One region of the Streptomyces sp. NPDC057682 genome, then DNA from elsewhere that is predicted to be linked to it. Evidence: predicted binding sites of a transcription regulator. Region 1 holds the regulator's gene; the other holds the start of a gene.
What was found. The regulator HspR, encoded in region 1, represses chaperone genes until heat shock. The targets are predictions, from matches to a motif close to TTGAGNNNNNNNNNCTCAA.
Positions count from the first base shown of each region.

Region 2: lon (endopeptidase La) is a predicted target of HspR. The motif match lies at 1,266-1,284, and genes of this name have one in related genera.

Region 1 covers NZ_JBHVIN010000001.1:59,727-63,132, reverse strand. The annotation lists gene dnaJ (molecular chaperone DnaJ) at 1-962, shown strand, start outside; gene ACFVDM_RS00280 (heat shock protein transcriptional repressor HspR) at 964-1,410, shown strand; gene ACFVDM_RS00275 (helix-turn-helix transcriptional regulator) at 1,526-2,536, opposite strand; gene ACFVDM_RS00270 (hypothetical protein) at 2,650-2,901, shown strand; gene ACFVDM_RS00265 ((2Fe-2S)-binding protein) at 2,903-3,223, shown strand; gene ACFVDM_RS00260 (pyridoxamine 5'-phosphate oxidase family protein) at 3,332-3,406, opposite strand, start outside.
Region 2 covers NZ_JBHVIN010000004.1:301,848-305,253, forward strand. The annotation lists partial or broken gene ACFVDM_RS08920 (isochorismatase family protein) at 502-1,071, opposite strand; gene lon (endopeptidase La) at 1,307-3,406, shown strand, end outside.

The sequences.
Region 1 (3,406 bases):
GCGCCCTCTTCGGCAACGGCGGTTTCCGCGCCGGACCCGGCGGCGCGCAGGGCAACTTCAACTTCGACCTGGGCGACCTCTTCGGGGGCGCGCAGGGCGGCCAGGGCGGCGCCGGCGGATTCGGCGGCGGCGGTCTGGGCGACGTCTTCGGCGGGCTGTTCAACCGGGGCGGCACGGGTGCCGGCCCCCGGGTGCAGCCGCGCCGCGGCCAGGACATCGAGTCCGAGGTGACGCTCAGCTTCACCGAGGCGGTCGACGGGGCCACGGTCCCGCTGCGGATGTCCAGCCAGGCGCCCTGCAAGGCCTGCTCCGGCACCGGCGACAAGAACGGCACCCCGAGGGTCTGCCCGACCTGTGTCGGCACCGGCCAGGTCTCGCGCGGCAGCGGCGGCGGCTTCTCGCTCACCGATCCCTGTGTGGACTGCAAGGGCCGGGGCCTCATCGCCCAGGACCCCTGCGAGGTCTGCAAGGGCAGCGGCCGGGCCAAGTCCTCCCGCACCATGCAGGTGCGGATCCCCGCGGGCGTCCTGGACGGCCAGCGGATCCGGCTGCGCGGCAAGGGCGCGCCGGGCGAGCGCGGCGGACCGGCCGGCGACCTCTACGTCGTCGTCCACGTCGACGCCCACCCGGTCTTCGGCCGCAAGGGCGACAACCTCACGGTCACCGTGCCGGTCTCCTTCACGGAGGCGGCGCTCGGCGGCGAGGTGAAGGTGCCGACGCTCGGCGGGCCGCCCGTCACCCTGAAGCTTCCGGCCGGTACGCCGGGCGGACGCACCATGCGAGCCCGGGGCAAGGGCGCCGTGCGCAAGGACGGCACCCGTGGCGACCTGCTGGTCACCGTCGAGGTGGCGGTCCCCAGGGACCTGGGCGACGAGGCCCGGGACGCCCTGGAGGCCTACCGGAAGGCGACCGCGGACCAGGACCCGCGGGCGGAGCTGTTCCAGGCAGCGAAGGGAGCTTGAGGTGGACGGCCGACGACGCAATCCGTACGAACTCACCGACGATTCCCCGGTGTACGTGATCTCGATCGCGGCCCAGCTCTCGGGCCTGCATCCGCAGACGCTGCGCCAGTACGACCGGCTCGGTCTGGTCTCGCCCGACCGCACGGCCGGGCGTGGCCGGCGCTACTCGGCCCGCGACATCGAGCTGCTGCGCACCGTGCAGCAGCTGTCGCAGGACGAGGGGATCAACCTCGCCGGGATCAAGCGCATCATCGAGCTGGAGAACCAGGTCGCCGCGCTCCAGCAGCGCGTCGCCGAGCTCTCGGCGGCGGTGGACGGCGCGGCGGCGGCGATGCAGCAGCGCGAGGCCCAGGTCCACGCCTCCTACCGGCGCGATCTCGTGCCGTACCAGGACGTGCAGCAGACCAGCGCGCTGGTCGTCTGGCGCCCCAAGCGGCCGAAGGACTGACCCGGCGGGTCCCGGGTGCCTTCCGGGGCCCGTACGGCCCGCACGGCCCGCAGGAGAGGCCCGTCATCCCGTTCGCCGGGGTGGCGGGTTTCTCGTGTGCCGGGGAGGGGTGCGGTCAGGCCTCCTGGTCGAGGATGCCCGACCGGGCGATCAGATAGCCGAGCTGGGCGCGGCTGTTGCTGCCGAGGGCGGCGTTGAGCTTGGCCACGTGGGCGCGGCAGGTGCGGACGTTCATGCCGAGCCGGCGGGCGATGGAGTCGTCGACGTGGCCCTCGACGAGCAGTTGGGCGATGGAGCGCTGGACGCCGCTGATCCCGCGGGGCACGGAGTCGTACTTGACCTCTTCGCGGAGGGGGGCCGCGCGGGCCCACAGCTGCTCGAACACCTTCACCAGGTACTCGACGAGTCCGGGGTGGCGCAGTTCCAGGGCGTTCTGGCGGTCGTCCGTCGCCGGGATGAACGCGACCGTGCGGTCGAAGATGATGAGCCGTTCGATGAGCTCCTCAAGAGTGCGGATCTCGACGCTCTCGTCGGCGATGCGCTCGGCGTACGCCAGTATTCCGGGGCTGTGGCGGACCGTGTGCTGGTACAGGGTGCGAATGCTGACGCCGCGGTCCACCACGGACAGCCCGCGCTCCAGCGCCTCGCTGAGCCGGTCCTCGCTCCGGCCGCCGCCGGGCTGGACGGTGAGGACCTCGGTCCGGCACTCTGCAGTGGCCAGGTCGAGTGCCGCGTTGATCCGGTTGAAGCCCTCCAGCACGGTGATGGCATGGGTGGTGGGCGCGTCCTGGGCGCTGATGTCCATGAAGGGTTCGAAGGATTCGGCCAGCTGGATCGAGTGGCGGCGCCGTTCCTGGATCTCGCGCTCGATGGGGTTGAGATGCTTCGCCAGGGCGGCCGACGGAGGGACGGGTCTGAGCCAGGCGGCGTCGTCGGGGTCGGGGTGCAGCAGCGCGAAGTCCATGAGGCAGGGCGCGGGTTCGGCCTCGCTCCGGGCGATGCGGCCCGAACGCAGCGCACTTGCGTAGAGACGTCTTCCTTCGTCGCACAGCTCAGTGATGCCATGAGGATGTGTCGGCTTTATATCACTTCTGACCATTTCTCCACCCCCCAGGTTCCTGAACATGCAGGAACATGATGCATCGACTTGGTGGTGTTCGTGTGCCCAGGTGAGACATCGTCTTTGGTGCGGGGGAGAAGAATCCACAAGTGAGGACGAAGCCGACTATGTATAAGCGAATGCTTCGCTCGGCGCTTGCCGCCTCGTTCGTTGCGGCTCTGAGCCTCGGGGCCCTGAGCGCCGGCGACATTGCCTGGAGGAGCGGGTCCGGGGCGACGGCGGGCGACATCGCCTGGTCGACCCGGGCGGGTGCGGCCGGCGACATCGCCTGGTTCGGCGGAAACGCCGCACCGTCCGACATCGCGTGGCGTGTCCAGGCCGCGGCCCCCGGCGACATCGCCTGGGTTCAGCCGACCCGTGCGGGCGCCTGACATGACCACCCCGCCGGACGACCGGACCTTCCGGCGCGAGATGGCAACGGCCTACCGCTCAGGGTGGCACTTCATCGACCTCGTCACGGCCCTCCCCCACCGTGGTGATTCGTTGATGGTCACTCTGTTCGGCGACCCGGTCGTCGTCGCCCGTGAGGACGACGGAGAGGTGCGGGCCTACCGCTGCCTCCGCAAGCCGCGCGGCGCGCCGCAGCCGGTGCGCTGTGCCATCCGGTACGACATGATCTTTGTGAACCTCGACCGGCGTGACCACCAGCTGTTCGAACCCGAAACCATTTCCGCCACCCCCCGCAGTGCCTGAGCGATCCCCCGTCGTTCCACGTCGCTCAGTCACTCCCCCACACAACGGCGCCTCCGTGACCTGAACACGGTGGCGCCGTTGTGCTGTCCGGGTACGGCCGGGGCGCGGTCAGGCCCGTCCGAGCGCCCGGTCGAGGGTGATCTCGATGACGACGCGGTCGGGGTTGGGCGACGGGGTGCGGGC
Region 2 (3,406 bases), on a different contig from region 1:
ATCGCCGTTGGTCTCGCGGGCGAGGAGCGAGGTGGGGCGGTAGCGGGGGAGCCGGCCCGCGAGGTCGTCGCCGAGCAGCGGGGTGCAGAGACAGGCGGTGAAGAAGCCGAGGTCGTGCCGTTCCAGCCGGCTGAGCAGGGTGTCGGCGGAGGCCAGCAGCACCCCGGCGCCGTCGATCACGTCGAAGGCGGCGTCGAGTTCCGCCCCGAAAGCATCGGCGGTTTTCCGGTCGCCGTCCGTGGGCGCCGAGCGCAGGGCGATCTGCAGATCGAGGTCCGAGACGCCGGGGACGGCGGTGCCGCGCGGGATGCTCCCGTAGACGTACGCGCTGTCGAGCCGGTCGGGGCCGAAGGCCGCGGCGATCGCCTCGCGCGCCGCCGCGACCACGGGGGCGAACTCCGCGGTGACCCGGTCGAGCGCGCCCTCGCGCCGGATCAGACCGTCCCGGTCCAGGCCCCGTTCCGCGTACGTGTCGGCGGACCGCGCCGTTCCGGCCGGGAACGGGGGCGCGGCGAAGGACACCCGGGCGGCCGGTGTCGTCACGTCGGAATCGGCGCTGACCGCCCAGGCGGCGACCCGGGACACCACGGCGGCCGGGACCGCCTCGCTGACGCCGGGTACGGCCGGGACGTCCTGCGTGGCGTGGGCGTCATGGGGGAGGACCACCCGGTAGTCCCGCGCCAGCGCGGTGCGGGCCGTCGCCTGGACACACATCTCCGACATCACCCCGCACAGCGCGACCGCCTCCACCCCGGCCCCGTCCAGCAGCGCGCCCAGCGGCGTCCCCGCGAACCCGTCGTCCCGGGTCTTGCGGACCACGAACTCCGACGGGCCCGGCCGCACGGGCAGGTGCAGCTCCCAGCCCGGGGTGTACGGGGCGTCGCCCGACCCCGGGCCGCCGTCGTTCTGGAGGTGCACCACCAGGGCGCCCGCGGCCCGCGCCCGCGCCAGCAGCCCCGCCGTCCGCTCCAGCAGCGCGTCCGCGCCGGGAACGGCCCGGTCGCCGGTCACCCCCGCCTTCTGCACATCGACGACGATCAGGGCCTGGACGGGAAGCGGGAAGCCGGTCATGGGGTCATCCTGTCGGGCCGCGGCGCGCCGTTCCACACGATTCCCGCCCGGCCGCGCGCCACGGGGCGGGGCCGGGGACTACCCGGGGCTCGTGCCGCGTTGGCAGGGGTGTCCGGAAGCGGCGTCCCCCGGACGGCGTACCGCGATCGCTCACAGCGAACACACCCTCGGGAACATTGGGAGGCTCATATGCATTGAGTCCACATAGCTCAACTTGAATGCCGAAGGGGAGATCATGGCTACTGAGTCCACTGCCGTCACGCCGCTGGTTCTGCCTGTGCTGCCGCTCGACGACGAGGTCGTGCTGCCCGGCATGGTGGTGCCTCTGGACCTGTCCGACACCGATGTGCGCTCCGCGGTCGAGGCCGCGCAGGCCGCCGCCCGGGACGGCGGCGGCAAGCCCGAGGTGCTGCTCGTCCCGCGCATCGACGGGACCTACACCGGGATCGGTGTCATCGGCACCGTCGAACAGGTCGGCCGGCTCTCCGACGGCGACCCCGGCGCGCTCATCCGCGGTCGCGGACGGGTGCGGATCGGGGCCGGGACCAGCGGCCCCGGCGCCGCCCTCTGGGTGGAAGGGACCCGGGTCGACGTCTCCGTCCCCGACCCCCTCCCCGGAGCCGTCGCCGACCTGGTCAAGGAGTACAAGGCGCTCGCCACCAGCTGGCTGAAGAAGCGCGGGGCCTGGCAGGTCGTGGACCGGGTCCAGCAGATCGAGGGCGTTTCCGCGCTCGCCGACAACTCCGGGTACTCCCCCTTCCTCACCACCGCCCAGAAGGTGCGCCTGCTGGAGACCGCCGACCCGGTCGCCCGGCTGAAGCTCGCCATCCAGTGGCTCGGTGAGCACCTCGCCGAACAGGACGTCGCCGAGTCCATCGCCAAGGACGTCCAGGAGGGCGTCGACAAGCAGCAGCGCGAATTCCTGCTGCGGCGCCAGCTCGACGCCGTCCGCAAGGAGCTGTCCGAACTCAACGGCGATCCGGAGGACGAGTCCGACGACTACCGGGCCCGCGTCGAGGCCGCCGATCTGCCCGAGCACGTCCGCGAGGCCGCGCTCAAGGAGGTCGACAAGCTGGAGCGCTCCTCCGACCAGAGCCCCGAGGGCTCCTGGATCAGGACCTGGCTGGACACCGTTCTCGAACTGCCCTGGACCGAGCGGACCGAGGACGCGTACGACATCAGGGGCGCCCAGGAGGTCCTGGACGCCGAGCACGCCGGTCTCCAGGACGTGAAGGAACGCATCACCGAGTACCTCGCCGTGCGCAAGCGCCGGGCCGACCGCGGTCTGGGCGTCGTCGGCGGGCGGCGCGGCGGCGCGGTCCTGGCCCTCGTCGGCCCGCCCGGCGTCGGCAAGACCTCGCTCGGCGAATCCGTGGCGCACGCCATGGGCCGGAAGTTCGTCCGCGTCGCGCTCGGCGGCGTCCGGGACGAGGCGGAGATCCGCGGCCACCGGCGTACGTACGTCGGGGCGCTGCCCGGCCGTATCGTCCGCGCCATCAAGGAGGCCGGTTCGATGAACCCGGTCGTCCTGCTCGACGAGATCGACAAGGTCGGCTCCGACTTCCGGGGCGACCCGGCCGCCGCCCTCCTCGAAGTCCTCGACCCGGCGCAGAACCACACCTTCCGCGACCATTACCTGGAGGTCGAACTCGACCTCAGCGACGTCGTCTTCCTGGCCACCGCCAATGTGCTGGAGGCCATCCCGGAGGCGCTGCTGGACCGCATGGAGCTGGTCAGGCTCGACGGGTACACGGAGGACGAGAAGGTCGTCATCGCCCGCGACCACCTGCTCCCGCGCCAGCTGGAGCGGGCCGGTCTGGAGAAGGACGAGGTCGCTCTGGACGAGTCGGCGCTGCGCAAGCTGGCCGGCGAGTACACCCGGGAGGCCGGGGTCCGGAACCTGGAGCGGGCCGTGGCCCGGCTGCTGCGCAAGGTCGCGGCCCAGCACGAGCTGGGCGACCGGGAGCTGCCGTTCACGGTGACGGAGGACGATCTGCGCGGCCTCATCGGCCGTCCGCACCACGTCCCCGAGTCCGCACAGGACCCGGCCGAGCGCCGTACCGCGGTGCCGGGCGTGGCCACCGGGCTCGCGGTGACCGGAGCCGGCGGTGACGTGCTCTTCGTGGAGGCCTCGCTGGCCGATCCGGAGACCGGGGCGTCCGGGCTGACCCTGACCGGTCAGCTCGGCGACGTCATGAAGGAGTCGGCGCAGATCGCGCTGAGCTTCCTGCGGTCGCACGGCGCGGAGCTGGAGCTGCCGGTCGCGGATCTGAAGGACCGCGGCGCGCACATCCACTTCCCGGCGGGCGCGGTCCCCAAGGACGGTCCGAGCGCG